3 regions of the Comamonas sp. DB36 genome follow, and region 2 is predicted to be linked to each of the others. Evidence: riboswitches for the same ligand, from Rfam matches in the RefSeq annotation. Region 2 holds a riboswitch; each other region holds the start of a gene.

Region 1 (4,921 bases), on a different replicon from region 2:
AGACGAACGCCAGCGTGCGCGCCAGCGCCCTGCGCGGCAGGGCGCGCAGCGCCTGGCCGTCGAGCAGCACCTCGCCTTGCGTGGGCACGAGAATGCCCGAGAGCAAGCGCAACACCGTCGACTTGCCCGAGCCGTTGGGGCCTATGAGCCCCAGCATCTCGCCGGGCCGCACCTCGAGGCTGACGCGCTCGACGATACTGGTGGCCCGCAAGCCGCGCGTGGCCCAGCCCAGGTCGCGCGCCTGCAGCGCGGCCGGCGCACTCATGCCCGGCCCCCGCGACCCTTGAGCAGAATGCCGGCAAACACCGGCGCGCCGACCAGGGCGGTGATCACACCTATGGGCAGCACCTGGCCGGGAATGAGCGTGCGCGAGATCACATCGGCGGCGATCAGGAACACCGCGCCGATCAAGGCGCTGGCCGGAATCAGCCGCCTATGCCGCACCCCCACCATGAAGCGCGCCGCATGCGGAATCACCAGGCCCACGAAGCCTATCGCGCCGACAATCGACACCATCACCGCGGTGATCAGCGCCGCCACCAGCAGCAGCACCAGCTGCACGCGGCGCACGGCAACGCCCAGCGCCGCCGCCGATTCGCTGCCGAACGTGAACGCGTCGAGCGCGCGCGCATGCCACAGGCACACGGCCATGCCGGCAACGGCAATGCATGTGGTCAGCAGGGTGTCGCTCCAGCGCACGCCGCTCAGATTGCCCAGCATCCAGAACATGATGCCGCGCGCCTGCTCGGCGCTGCCCGACTTGGTGATGATCAGCGAAGTCAGGGCGTTGAACAGCTGCGAGCCCGCGATGCCGGCGAGCACGATCTGCGCGCTGTTGCGCAGGCCGCCGCTGCCCGCGGCATGCGCGAGCAGGGCCACCAGCGCGAACGCGCAGACCGCGCCGAAGAACGCTCCCGTGGTCATGGAGATCGCGCCCGCGCCCAGGCCCGCGACCGACACCAGCACCGCGCCCGTGGACGCCCCGGCCGAAATGCCCAGCAGATAGGGCTCGGCCAGCGCATTGCGCAGCAGCGATTGCAGTATCACGCCGGAAATCGCCAGCCCCGCACCGCAGCTCGCAGCGACCAGGGCGCGCGCCAGCCGGTAGTTCCAGACAATGCCCTGGTCAATGGGATCGACCGGATACTGCGCGCCCGCGAGCTGATTGGCCAGCACCTGCCAGACGACGCTGGGCGACAGGCGGGTCTCGCCTATCGCCACCCCCAGCAGGATGGCGACGGCAAGAGCGGCCAGCGCCGCGGAGATCAGGAGTATCAGGCGCAGCATGGGCTGGGGCGGGCCTCAGTCACGTAGATCAGCGCGCCGCGGCCTGCAGCTTGAGCGCGGCCTGGGCGATCTGTTCGATGCCGTCGACCATGCGTATCGAGCCTTGCAGCGCGTCGGCGTCGACGATCACGATGCGGTTGTTCTTCACCGCGTCCATGTGCCTGGTCACCGGGTCGTTCTTCAGGAACTCGAGCTTCTTGCGGTAGTCGTCGGCCGGAAAGCGCCGGCGGTCCATGCGCGCGATGATGAGAATCGATGGATTGGCCTTGGCAATGGTTTCCCAGCCCACGGTGGGCCATTCTTCGGCCGAAGTCACGATGTTGCGCAGGCCCAGGGTCTGCATCATGTAGCCGGCCACGCCTTTCTGGCCCGCCATGTAGGGATCGATCGCCAGATCGGCGCTGGAGAACCACAGCGCGGCGGAGACGTTCTGCAGCTTCGATGACTTGAGCTGGGCCACGGCCTGGGCCTGGCGCTGCGTCAGTTCGTCGACCAGGGCCTTGCCGCGCGCTTCGACATCGAAGATCTGCGCGAGTTGCTGCACGCTCTTGTACAGCGCATTGACGTCATAGGCCGTGGTGCGCGTGCCGTCGGAGCCGCTCAGGTTGTTCTTGCCTTCGCAATCAGAAGGCATGGCATAGGTGGCGATGCGCAGGTCATGGAACTGCTCGCGCGTGCCGACCACGCCTTCCTTGCCGACCATCCATTCGAACTGCGAGACCACCAGCGCCGGGCGCTTGCCTATCACCGACTCGAAGCTCGGGTCGTTGTCGGCCAGGCGCGTCACCTTGTCGTTGACGGCCTTGAACTGCGGCAGCACGGAATTGAACCACAGCGCGGTGCCCGCGACCTTGTCGCCCAGGCCCAGCGCATAGAGCATTTCGGTGCCCGCCTGGCCTATGGTCACGGCCGATGCGGGCGCCTTGTCGAACTTGAGCGTATGGCCGCAGTTGTGCAGCTGCAGCGGATATTCGGTGGCGCTGGCGCTGAAGCACAGCAGGGCGGCAAGTGTGGAAAACGCAAGGCGGCGGACAGGCATCGAAACAGGTCTTTCCAGAAGGGGCAGCGGTATTCTGGAAGAGAGCAAGACCGCAAAGCCACGCTTTCGCGGCGCAGGCAACGGCGCGGCGAAAGCGGGATTTCCGAGAAATTGTTCACTTCCCGGACACCCCGCCGGCAATGATTGATTGACGCTTCGGCAGGTCTCCTGACTGGCATGTCATCACGGCTGCGCCGCCTTCCCAAACTTGCGTTCAGTGGCGTGTGGCGCGCTCGCTCTTTGCCTACAGTTGCGGGGGCAGTTCCATTGCATGGGCAGCCAGACCTTGCAGTCTGGCCGCCACTGGATTCCCTCTTGCGCCGGCATTGCCGGGCGCAGGTCCTTGCGGAGCCGAAGCTGGCGTACTGTAGCCGATCTTGGGGCCGCGGCGCGCAAACTCCCGCCCCCATGGGCCTGTCCCGGCCGCGCCGCGACTGCGGCCGCTGCGTGCCAGCCGATGGCGCCAATCCTTGCCCCGACACGACAGGCCACACAAGTAGGGCAAGCGCTGTTTCAGGCACGCGTGGGATTTAAGACACCACGGCAAGGAACCGCCTCATGAAAATCCACGAATATTCGAATGGAGAATGCAATGAAACGCTACGTCATTCTGCGCGTCAAAAAGGAAGGCGCGCGAAACCTTCATTACCTCGACATCCGGTCCTTCGAGGATCTCAATGGATTGCCCACCATTTCCATGGAGTTCATTCCCGAACATGCGATTGACGAACTGCATGCCGACCCGGAAGTCCAGGCCATTGCGCTGGTAATGCCCACCTGCCTGGTACACCCGCTGGAGGCCGCCGCCCCCTTGGGCGGCCACAGTTGGGGAATCGATGCGGTTCGCGCCGACATCTCCAGATACACCGGTGCGGGTGTGAAGATCGCCATTCTGGACACCGGCATAGACCGGACCCATCCGGCGTTTACAGGCATGGATCTGCTGGAAATGGATTTCAGCGGCGCCGGAAACGGCGATCGCCATGGCCATGGCACGCATTGCGCCGGAACCGTCTTTGGTCGAGATGTGGGGCAACGCATAGGGGTTGCCAGGGGAGTGAATGAAGCGCGCATAGGAAAGATCTTTGGCGACGACGGCAAAGGCCAGTCAGACATGATGTTCCATGGGCTCAAGTGGGCGGTGGAGCAGCGCGTGGATGTCATTGCCCTCTCCCTGGGCTTCGATTTCCCCGGCATGGTGGCGCAGATGATGGGCGAAGGTTGGCCCGCCGACCTGTCGACTTCGATTGCATTGGAGGCCTATGGTGCGAATTTGCGCATGCTTGACGCCATGATGGCGCTGATGAAGCTTCAAGCCGATTCCGGTATTTCACCCATCGTGGTCGCGGCCGCGGGCAACGAAAGCCGGCGCCAGATCAATGCCCAATACCGCATTGCCACCACGCTGCCCGCGGCGGCAGTGGATGTGATTTCGGTAGCGGCAGTGCAACGCGCCGGCGAGAAATTCGCCATGGCGAGTTTCTCCAATACGCTGGCAACCGTGGTGGCTCCCGGTGTCGATGTGACTTCGGCCTGGCCGGGAGGGGGCTTGCATACCCTCAGTGGAACGAGTACCGCCTGCGCGCATGCCGCCGGCGTCGTCGCCTTGTGGCATGAGCATTTGCAGCGTTCGGGCATTCATCCGAACACCGGAAACATCACCCCGCGCATTCTGTACAGCGCCCAAAACGATATCTTCGTGCCCGATACAAAACTGGTCGATATCGGCAAGGGACTGATATCCGCCCCTTGGAGCGGCTGATAAAAGCCCCGAGGCGTCATTGCCTCGCCTTGCTGCGCTGCTCAAGACGGCACGAGTTCATTTCAACTCATGGGCAAGAACGCTGCCGCGGCTGCTTAGCCGCGCGCCGGGCGAGCCATATCCCGCCAGGCCTCCCAGACGCTCCACATCGATCCTCCCCCAGTCGCTCACCGGGGTTTCGGGCAATGAATGCATGTCGACCATGGCTGCTCCTTCTGGCTGAGTCTTGCGGGCGGGCAAGGCGCCAGGCCTTGCAGGATGCGCCCGCTTGCGGCTTGCGGGCATTGGCACGCTGCACGGGGCGCTGCTATACAGTTCACCCATGCACCTTACTCTTGCCCGCCGGCCGCGGCGTAAGAATTCGGTGTGTCCGCGCGTGGACCATTGACGCCAGGCCAGGGCCCGCGGCGCTCGGGACAACACATCTTCACTGAACTGGTTGGGAGGAAAAGGTGTCCAGACAGCAGATGAGCGACGTTTCCCCGTGGCAGGAACCGGGGCCCGGCGAGCCGCATTTCGCCCGGGAATGCACCCGGGAAGCCGTCAACAAGAACTACAGGAAGTACCGCATTTTCGTGCACACTTCGGATGACGCCGTCGCAGGCATGTACCGCGCGGTCTATACCGTTCTGGACCCGCAGGGCAAGCAGCTGGTGCTGGGTTCCGTGCAGGATGCTCAGCAGAAAATGGCCTGCACCCAGGCCTGGAATGCCGCCAAGCACTTCGTGGATGCACGAAAAAAATGACATCCTCCAGCGCCCTCACCTCAGCGACGCCAGAATCCATGCCCAATGATGTAAGCCAGAGCCCGGCGCCTGTGGCCGGCAGCACCG
Region 2 (4,921 bases):
CGGAAAGCGCGTGTATTCCTCCACGCCAACGATGCGCTGCATCAGGCCCAGGGCCGCGACGAGTTCGGTGTTCGAAGAGAAGATGGTCACGATGCGCTGCGCCGGGCCGGGCAGCAGCACGTCGCGGCGCAGCGCATCGCGCAGGCGGATGGGAGCGCCAGCGCGCGCCGCTGCGCCAGGCAGCAGCGCGGCCAGCCCCAGCCCACCGAGAGCCCGCCGGCGCAGCGTCACGCTCAGAAATCCGCCTGCAGGCCGACCATCCATTCGCGGCCCGGCATCGAGGTGCCGCAGCCGCCGTTCTGGAAGATGGGATTGGCCAGGCAGGGCCGCTGATCGCGCGCGATGAAGATCGGATGGCGGTTCAGGTCGAAGATATTGTTGATGCCCGCAAACAGCTTCATGCCGCGGCTCACGCGGTATTCGCCGCGCAGGTTCCAGACCGTGAACGCGCCCTTGCGGTGAATGAAAGTGCTGCTGGGCTCGCCCTGGGGGATCAGCAGATTCTCTTCGGTGTCGTACCACATCGGACCGCGCAGCAGCGCCGTCAGCTGCGCGCTCCAGTCGCCGGGATTGCGGTCCATGCCGCGCGCCAGCCGCAGTCCGCCCGCGGCCTCGTACCGGTACATGCGCTGCACGCGGTCGGTGTTGGCCGACGCGGCCGCGCCCTTGTCCTTCATCTCGAAGTGATAGTAGCCATTGCCGAACACGCTGAGCACCGGACCGCCCAGCGACACGCCCAGCAGCTGGTTCAGATCGGCGTTGGCGCTGAGCTCCAGCCCGCGCGCGACGATGTCGGCGGCGTTGTTCGCGTAGTCGGACGTATTGGTCGTCGGGCCGCGCGACACCGTGATGATGCGGTCCGAGATCGTGTTCTGGAACAGCGCGGCATCGACTTTCCAGGCGCTGCGGCGCCAGGTGCTGCCAACTTCGATCTGGCGGCTGGCTTCGGGCTTCAGATTGGGGTTGCCGAAGCTGCGCCCGCCGCCGACCGCGGTGAAATCGGCCGACAGCTCGCTGGCCGTGGGCGCGCGAAAGCCCGTGGACGCGCCCGCGCGCAGCGACCAGGCGTCGTCGACCTTCCAGGTCGCGCCGGTCGACCAGGTGGTCTGGTCGTAGTCGCGCGCCGTGGTCAGTGCGGCCGCCACGTTGGGCGTCTGGTCGAAGCGCGTCTCGCCCCAGGTCTTGCGCACGCCGGCGCGCAGCGTCAGGCGATCGCCGAAGAAGTTCTGCGCATCTTCCAGATACAGCGCATGCGTGTGCTCGGTCTGGTTGTTGTCATAGGGCGCGACCTGGCCCGCGGGGCCGCCGGGCATGGCATTGCGCTCGCGCTCGGAGCGCAGGCGGTTCTTCTCGTAGTCGAAGCCCAGCAGCAGGTCGTTGGAATCCGACAGGCGCAGCCGCGGCTGCAGCCGCAGGCCGCTGGCGTCCAGTTTGCGGATGTTGTAGTCGCGCGCCGTTCCCGGCACGGCATTGACGCCCGACTTGATGACCGGCGAGGCCCAGTTGAATTCGTCCACGTCCTCGAAGGTGTAGAGATGGGCCAGCCAGCTCACGCGGCCGCCGGGCAAGGCGCCTTCGTAGCGCAGATCGGCCGACTGGTTGTAGCGGTTGTCGCGGCTGTGGATGTTTGCGCCCGATCCGCGGAAGCCCGCGTTGTAGATGCCGTCGGTGCGCAGCTGCATTTCGATGCGGTGCAGGTCGGCAATCTGCCAGCCCAGCGCGCCGCTCGCGCCGCGGCGCTTGTAGCTGGTGTTCTGCTGTTCGCCGCCGCCGCTGCCCGCGCTGTAGTCGTCGCGTCCGCCGGCGTTGGCGCCTATGTACCAGTCCCACTGCGCGCTCGCGCCGCTGATCTGCGTATCGGCGCGCCACAGGCCGGCGCTGCCGCCGACCACCGAGGCGCGGTTGACGCCGCCGCTGGCGCCCGTGCGCAGGATGATGTTGATCACGCCGCCCATGTTCTGGCTGCCGTAGACCACCGAGGCCGGGCCGCGCACGATTTCTATGCGCTCCACATCCGACAGGCTCAGCTTCGACAGATTGGCCGTGCCCGCGCGCCTGCCGTTGAGCAGCACCGCGACCTGGCCGCGGTAGTCGCGCCCCTGGCCGTCGGTGGCCGCGCCGCGCAGGTTCAGCGAGGTCTGCGCCGCGGTCCATTCGCTGAGGAAGCCGACCGCATGCTCGGCCAGCAGATCGGTGACCGAACGCGCCGACGAGCGCTCGATCTCGGCGCGGTCAATGGTCTGCGTGGTCGCGGCAATGCGCGCGCGGTCTTCGGGACGCGCCGTCGCGGTGACGAACACATCGCCGAGCGCGGGTTCCGCCGAAGCATGGACCATGCCCGCACCGGCTGACCAGGCCAGCAGGCACAGCGCGGCCCTGCGTTGCAGGCGCAAGCCGCAAGAAACCGGGGAAGAAGACAAAACGGCGCGGCCAGGCGCAGGCCGCGAACTACCTGAGGAATGCATGCGATGATTTCAAATCTGTGCTTCGCTCACCCGCGAAGCCCATGGATCAATACCCACCGCAGGGCACGCACAGGCAAAGAGGCCGCCGAACGCGCGCGCCCCGCCACCTCATCTGCCCTGACATGCGCACTCCCGCGGCGTCCGAAGCGATGGCAAAGGCCGGTATCCGGGCTTGCGAAACGCCGGCGTGTGCCGGCTCAGTCCTCGCCTTCCCACGCCCTGTACGGGCGCAGTGACTGCGGGTCATCGTTGGACCCGCGTGAGAACCTGAGATTTCGCCTACCGTTGCGGGGGCAGCGCAGGAATTGCCGGGCTCTGGAGCGCGGCGCACCTGCTTGTCGTTGAACCCCTGAATGGGGCACCTTCGCATCTGTGCGGGATCGGATCAGCCGATTCCCGCCTGGGCGCCATTATCAATGGAATACGCCGCCCAGAGGATTCATCGGAACGATCAGTGCGCATAGGCGCGGCGCATTGGAAAACGATAGATTTGCATAAAAAACCACATTCTTATAACCAAAATCGTTTTTTCGCTGCACATCGCGTCCACAGCGCACTAAACTAAGGCCTGCTGCGCCCCAGTTCCACCGGTTTCGGCGCTGGCGCTCATTCAACAAATTCATCCAGGAAAGCGTTCGTCATGCTGAAGAAAACCCTGTCCGCCATCGCCCTTGCCACCCTCGCATTGACCGCCCATGCCGCGGACGCGGTGCTCAAGGTTGCAGCCACGGCCGTGCCCCACGCCGAAATTCTCAACCACATCAAGCCCGCGCTGAAGAAACAGGGCATCGATCTGCAGGTGCGCGAATTCAGCGACTACGTGCAGCCCAATGCGGCCGTCGAAGACAAGCAGCTCGATGCCAACTTCTTCCAGCACCAGCCCTACCTGGACAGCTACAACAAGGACCGCAAGAGCTCGCTGGTCGCCGTGCCCAACGGCACCATCCATGTCGAGCCGTTCGGCGCCTATTCGAAGAAGCTCAAGAACATCAAGGATCTCAAGGACGGCGCCACCGTGGCCATCCCGAACGATCCGTCCAACGGCGGCCGCGCGCTGCTGCTGCTGGCCAAGCAGGGCCTGGTCACGCTCAAGGACCCCAAGAGCCTCACGCCCACGCCGCTCGATGTGGTGAACAATCCCAAGAAGCTCAAGTTCAAGGAACTCGAAGCGCCTTTGCTGCCGCGCGCGCTCGGTGATGTCGACCTGGCGCTGATCAACACCAACTACGCGATCGAAGCCAAGCTCAACCCGACCAAGGACGCGCTGTTCATCGAAGGCAAGGATTCACCCTACGCCAACATCGTCGCCGCGCGCAAGGACCGCGCCAACAGCCCCGAAATCACCAAGCTGATCCAGGCGCTGCGCAGCGAAGACGTCAAGAAGTTCCTGCAGGACAAGTACCAGGGCGCGGTCGTTCCCGCGTTCTGAGCGCCAGCGGCGGAGGGTTGCGGCTGCAGCCGGCGGCGCGAATTTCACTCGCCAAGGTCATGCGGGCGTCATAAAGATGTAAAAACTGCAACATAATTTGGGCGGGTTATGGTGAAATCCGGCCCATGACGCCGGCCGCTGCTTTCGCACGGTCGGCACCTCACTATCCACCCACCCAATTTCCGCCATGTCCGAAGATACGCTGTCCCCCACCCTTTCCATGGATCAGGCAGTGCTTGTCGGCCTGAACGAAGTCACGCGCGCCAAGACGCTGGAACTGTATGCGCGCAAGTACGGCCAGCCCGATGCCGCCTCGCCGCTGCTGCTGTTTCGCGGCGACATCGCCGAAGCCCATCAGTACGACAAAATTCGCCCGCTGTCGGCCGCGCGCGCGCTGGGCAATGTGATCGTCGTCGAGGCCCAGAGCCACAAGAATGGCACGACAGGCCACTACCAGATCCAGTGCAATCAGTGGAACCTGCTGGAAGTCCTCGCCAAGCTGGGCTGAGCGCCCAGCTCAGGCCGGCGCGGCCATGCCGCTCCAGACCCACCACGACAGCGCCAGCATCATCACGCCCGTGAGCGCGTCCAGCACGCGCCAGGGCATGGGGTGGGCAAACCAATGCTGCAGGCGCCGACCCGCGCTGGCCAGCAACATGAACCACAGCAGGCTCGCGCAGGCCGCGCCCGCGACAAACACCGCCTTGAGCGCCCCATCCTGGCGCGCGCCTATGCTGCCCACCAGCAGCACCGTGTCCAGATAGACATGGGGGTTGAGCAGCGTGATCACGGCCAGCGTGCCGACCACGCTCAGCAGTCCGCGCTGCGTCGCCTGCGCTCCCTGCAGCGCCACATCGGCCGCATAGAACACCCGCCACAGTGCGTACAGGCCGTACCCCAGCAGGAACAGCGCGCCGCCCAGCGAGAGGTAATAAGCCAGATCGGGCGCACGCCCGAGCAGCTGCGACATGCCCGCCACGCCTATGCCGATCAGCAGCACGTCGCTGAACACGCACCACGCCACGCA
Region 3 (4,921 bases), 850 kb from region 2:
CAGCGCTTAAACTCCCGGCTCCCGCGGCACGGCTGCCCGTGCTGCCGCGTCCGGCATGCCGCAGCGCCCTGCTCCCTCGGCCCCATTCGTTCTTCTTTATTCCATGATCTTCAAGCCATTGCTGCACCTGATGCAGCGCACCAGCCTTGTGACGCAAATCGTGCTGGCCTTGATTGCCGGCATTGCGTTTGCCTTTCTTTTCCCGGCGGCCACGCCCGGTGTGGGGCTGCTGGGCAAGCTGTTCATCTCGGCGCTCAAGGCCGTCGCCCCGGTGCTGGTGCTGATGCTGGTGATGGCGTCCATCAGCAACCACCGCCCCGGAGACTCGACGCTGATTCGCCCCGTGCTGTGGCTGTATGTCGTCGGCACACTGGCCGCGGCCATCGTCGGCGTGTTCGCGAGCATGTTGTTCCCCTCGACGCTGGTGCTGCAGACCGCGGCCACGGGCGTCACACCGCCGGGCAATGTGCAGGAAGTGTTGATGGCGCTGGTGCTCAGCGCCGTCGACAACCCGGTCAACGCCCTGCTGAGCGCGAACTACATCGGCATTCTGGTCTGGGCCGTGGGCCTGGGACTGGCGCTGCGCCATGCGAGCGAAGGCACGCGCAAGCTGCTGGGCGACCTGTCGAACGCCATCACGCTCGTCATCCAGGGCGTGATCCGCTGCGCGCCGCTGGGCATCTTCGGCCTGGTCGCGGCAACGTTTGCCGACGCCGGCATGGCCGCGCTGCTGGGCTACGCCCACCTGCTGACGGTGCTGGTCGGCTGCATGCTGTTTGTCGCGCTGGTGGTCAACCCGCTGATCGTGTTTGCCAAGATCCGCCGCAACCCCTATCCGCTGGTGCTGATGTGCCTGCGCGAAAGCGCCGTGACGGCGTTCTTCACGCGCAGCTCGGCGGCCAACATTCCGATCAACCTGGCCCTGGCCAAGCGTCTGAACCTTGACGAAGACACCTACAGCATCGCGATTCCGCTGGGCGCGACCATCAACATGGCCGGCGCCAGCATCACCATCAGCGTGCTGTCGCTCGCCGCAGCGCACACGCTGGGCATCGTCGTCGACATTCCCACGGCCATCCTGCTGTGCGTCGTGGCCTCGGTCTGCGCCTGCGGCGCCGCGGGCGTGGCCGGCGGCTCGCTGCTCTTGATTCCGCTGGCCTGCAGCCTGTTCGGCATTTCCAGCGATGTGTCGATGCAAGTCGTGGCGATCGGCTTCATCATTGGCATACTGCAGGACTCGGCCGAAACCGCGCTGAATTCCTCCACCGACGTGATCTTCACCGCCGCGGCCTGCCAGGCCGAGGAGCGAAAGAACGCGGCACTGATCTGAGACCTGTCCCATGCTGTTCGCCCCCCTGAAATACATCCATCTGCTGGCCGTGATCGTCTGGCTGGGCGGCATGGCGTTCTCCCACTTCTTCCTGCGCCCCGCCGTGCAGTCGCTGGCGCCCGCGCAGCGCGTGCCGTTGATGCACAACGTGCTGCAACGCTTCTTCGCGGCCATGCTGGTGACCGTGGCCGTGGTACTGCTGTCGGGCGCGGGCATGGTCGCCTCGGTCTATCACATGGCGGACCAGGCCGAACTGCAGTTCCAGATGCCGCTGGCCTGGAAAGTCATGACCGCGCTGGGCCTGGTGATGGCCGGCATCTTCGGCCATATCCGCTTTGCGCTGTTCAAGCGTCTGGACCGCGCGGTGCAGGCCGCCGACTGGCCCGCAGGCGGCAAGGCATTGGCCAGCATCCGCGTCTGGGTCGCGGCCAATCTCGCAATAGGCGTGGCCATCGTCACGGCACTGCGGCTGTCCGTTTGACAGCGCCGATTAGAATCACCGCGTTGGTGCTGGCCCGGCAAATCTTGCCGGGCCGTTAAACGGGAAACAGGGCGGCGATGCGCAATGCATCGCTCCAGCCTGTACTGCCCCCGCAACAGTGAGTGAAGCGGCCCGAACATTCGGGCCGGCGCGCATCGACAAGCCACTGGCGCAGCCGCCGGGAAGGCGATGTGCGTGATTCACCAGTCTGGATACCGGCCAACAAGGCGGTTGCTGCATGCGCGGCAACCTTGTGAGTGAAGCGCCGGCGGGGTCGCGGGCGCGAACTGGTAATCCTTCATGACTATTTCCTTTCGACCGAACACCGGCGCTGCGGTGCGACTGCACGCCTGCGCGTTTGCCGCCATGGCACTGTGCGCGCCGGCCTGGGCGCAGACCGGCTCCGCGCTCGACACCCTGGTGGTCACGGCTGCGCGAGAAGCCCAGCCGCTGCGCACCGTCACCGCCGACATGAGCGTGATCGACCGCGCGGCCATAGAGCGCAGCGGCGCCACGGGCGTCGCCGACCTGCTGGCCCAGGTGCCTGGCGTGCAGATCACGCGCAACGGCGGCCCGGGCCAGACCACCTCGGTGTTCCTGCGCGGCATGGGCAACCAGCACACGGCGGTGTTCGTCGACGGCGTGCGCTTCAACAGTCAGGAACTGCAGGGCGGCGCAGCGTGGGCCGCGCTGCCGCTGGCGCAGATCGACCGCATCGAGATACTGCGCGGTCCGGCCGCGGCCATCTACGGTTCGGACGCAATGGGCGGCGTGGTGCAGATCTTCACGCGCCAGGGCGACGGCCCGCTGCGTGCATACACCGAAGCCGGCCTGGGCAACCAGGGCACCTCCAAGATTTCCACCGGACTGCAAGGCGGCGCCAACGGCTGGAGCTATGGCCTGCATGTGGCGGACGAGCGCAGCGACGGTTTCGACGTGAACCCGGGCAACCCCTGGACACCCAACCCCGACCGCGATGGCTACAGCAACAGCTCGCTGGGCCTGAACGCGGGCTACAGGCAAGGCATTCACCAGATCGACACGCGCCTGCAGCACAACCGCCTCAAGGCGCAATACGACCAGAGCGCCGCGCCGTTCGACGACTACGACCGCGTGAAGAACACCTCGGGCACGCTGCGCTGGCAGGCCGCCTGGAGCGATACCTACCAGAGCGTGGTGCAGCTGGGCCAGGCGCGCAGCGACATCCGGCGCTTCACCGATTCCCCCGAAGGCAACGACGGCCGCAGCAGCAACTACCTGCTGCAGAACCAGTGGAAGCTGGGTGACAGCCGCGTCAACATCGATCTGGAGCGCCGCGAAGACCGGCTGAACACCGATTACGCCTGGACGCAGAACACCGACAGCAAGCGCGTGCAGAACTCGCTGTCGGCCGGCTGGCGCTATGCCAGCGGCCGGCACCAGCTCGACGCCAACGTGCGCCACGACCGCGTGCGCGAGCAGCAAAGCAAGACCACGGGCGGCCTGGGCTATGGGCTGCAGCTCAATGACAGCCTGCGCTGGGTGGTGTCGGCGGGCACGGCCTTTCGCACGCCCACGCTCTACGAGCGCTTCACGGGCCAGGCCGCGGCGGATCTCAAGCCCGAAAGCAGCGCCAATGTCGAAACCGGTCTGCACTACAACACGGGTAACCAGCAGCTGTCTGCCGTCGCCTATCGCAACAAGATCAAGAACCAGATCACCTATGACTTCACCAGTTCGCCGGCCTGCAACTGCTACCGCAACTGGGAAAGCGTGGAGCTCAAGGGCCTGACACTGACCAGTTCGACGCGCCTGGACCGCATGAACCTGGGACTGTCGCTGGACTTCCTGAACCCCAAGAACCTCGAGAACGGCAGGCTGCTGCCCTACCGCTCCAAGCGCATGCTCAAGCTCTCGGCCGACACCCAGCTTGCAGGTTGGACGCTGGGCACCGAAGCCCAGCTCTACAGCGCACGCTTTGTCGATGCCGAGAACTCGGCCAGCCTGGGCGGCTATGGCGTGGTCAACCTCTATGCCCAGCACCAGCTGGCCAAGGACTGGTCGCTGCTGGCACGCGTCAACAACGTCGCCGACCGCGACTATGCGCCCACCAAAGGCTATGCCAACGCGGGCCGCACCCTGTTCGTCAGCGTGAAATGGGCGCCCGCAAACTGAGCGCGCGCCTCGCGCCCTGGCTGCTCGCGGCCTGCGTGCTGCTGGCTGCGACCGCGCCCGCGCTGGCGTACGGCGTGCGCGATGCCCAGGGCCGCACGGTGGAATTCGCCCGGGTGCCGCAGCGCATCGTGTCGCTGCTGCCTTCGGTCACCGAGTCGCTGTGCGCGCTCGGCGCCTGCGCGCGCCTGGTCGGCGTCGATGCGTTTTCCAACCACCCGCCCGAGATCGCGGCGCTGCCGCGGCTGGGCAAGTCTTCCGCGCCGTCGGTGGAAGCCATCGTGCGCCTGCGGCCCGACGTCGTGCTGCTGGCCTATTCGCCGCCGCTGATGGCCCAGCTCGCGCAGTTCGGCATTCCCGTGCTCGCGCTCGACGCCCACGATATCGCGGGCATGCGCGCACAGTGGCGCACGCTGGACGCCTTGCTGCAGCAGCAGCGCGCCGAGGCGCTGAACGCGCGCCTGCAGGACGGAGTCGAGCGCGTCGCGCAGTCGGCGCGCGCCCATGCGGGCCGCAGCGTCTATTTCGAAGTCGACGCCACGCCGTATGCTGCCGGCAGCACCTCGTTCATCGGCGAATTGCTGACCCGGCTGGGCGCGCGCAACATCGTCGCGCCCGCGCTCGGGCCCTTCCCGCGGCTGTCGCCCGAATATGTCGTGCGCCAGAATCCGCAGATCATCATCCATACGCCCGAAACGCCGGCCAGCGCGTTTGTCCAGCGCCCGGGCTGGCGCAGCATCGATGCGGTGCGCAGCGGCCGTATCTGCACGCTCAGCACAGCCGAAGTCGATCTGGTCTCGCGCCCCGGCCCCAGGCTGGACCAGGCCGCGGCCGTGCTCGCGCGCTGCCTGGCGCTTTCAGACAAGCCCTAGTCCGGCTGGACAGTGACCGCAAGTGCTGGCACGCTAGCCCCCGCACTGTCCACTGAAAGCGCGCATGAACTTCGCCGATATCACCGC

The links. A riboswitch is a leader RNA that binds a small molecule or an ion and turns the genes downstream of it on or off. The one in region 2 is predicted to bind cobalamin.
Region 1: linked by a shared signal. The riboswitch ahead of ACSVDO_RS23490 (ABC transporter substrate-binding protein) and the one ahead of ACSVDO_RS07845 (TonB-dependent receptor) in region 2 are both predicted to bind cobalamin.
Region 3: linked by a shared signal. The riboswitch ahead of ACSVDO_RS11495 (TonB-dependent receptor domain-containing protein) and the one ahead of ACSVDO_RS07845 (TonB-dependent receptor) in region 2 are both predicted to bind cobalamin.

Annotation. Positions count from the first base shown of each region.
Region 1 is NZ_CP196632.1:548,758-553,678, reverse strand. Features, by position in the region: gene ACSVDO_RS23500 (ABC transporter ATP-binding protein) at 1-265, opposite strand, end outside; gene ACSVDO_RS23495 (FecCD family ABC transporter permease) at 262-1,287, opposite strand; gene ACSVDO_RS23490 (ABC transporter substrate-binding protein) at 1,316-2,326, opposite strand; cobalamin riboswitch at 2,468-2,697, opposite strand; gene ACSVDO_RS23485 (S8 family peptidase) at 2,919-4,088, shown strand; gene ACSVDO_RS23480 (hypothetical protein) at 4,146-4,292, opposite strand; gene ACSVDO_RS23475 (hypothetical protein) at 4,556-4,834, shown strand; gene ACSVDO_RS23470 (GNAT family N-acetyltransferase) at 4,873-4,921, shown strand, end outside.
Region 2 is NZ_CP196631.1:1,641,768-1,646,688, reverse strand. Features, by position in the region: gene ACSVDO_RS07850 (ABC transporter substrate-binding protein) at 1-231, opposite strand, end outside; gene ACSVDO_RS07845 (TonB-dependent receptor) at 234-2,393, opposite strand; cobalamin riboswitch at 2,606-2,846, opposite strand; gene ACSVDO_RS07840 (hypothetical protein) at 2,879-3,088, opposite strand; gene ACSVDO_RS07835 (MetQ/NlpA family ABC transporter substrate-binding protein) at 3,106-3,894, shown strand; gene ACSVDO_RS07830 (hypothetical protein) at 4,082-4,402, shown strand; gene ACSVDO_RS07825 (LysE/ArgO family amino acid transporter) at 4,412-4,921, opposite strand, start outside.
Region 3 is NZ_CP196631.1:2,490,871-2,495,791, forward strand. Features, by position in the region: gene sstT (serine/threonine transporter SstT) at 104-1,330, shown strand; gene ACSVDO_RS11490 (CopD family protein) at 1,341-1,811, shown strand; cobalamin riboswitch at 1,819-2,049, shown strand; gene ACSVDO_RS11495 (TonB-dependent receptor domain-containing protein) at 2,112-3,965, shown strand; gene ACSVDO_RS11500 (ABC transporter substrate-binding protein) at 3,947-4,834, shown strand; gene aptA (omega-aminotransferase AptA) at 4,899-4,921, shown strand, end outside.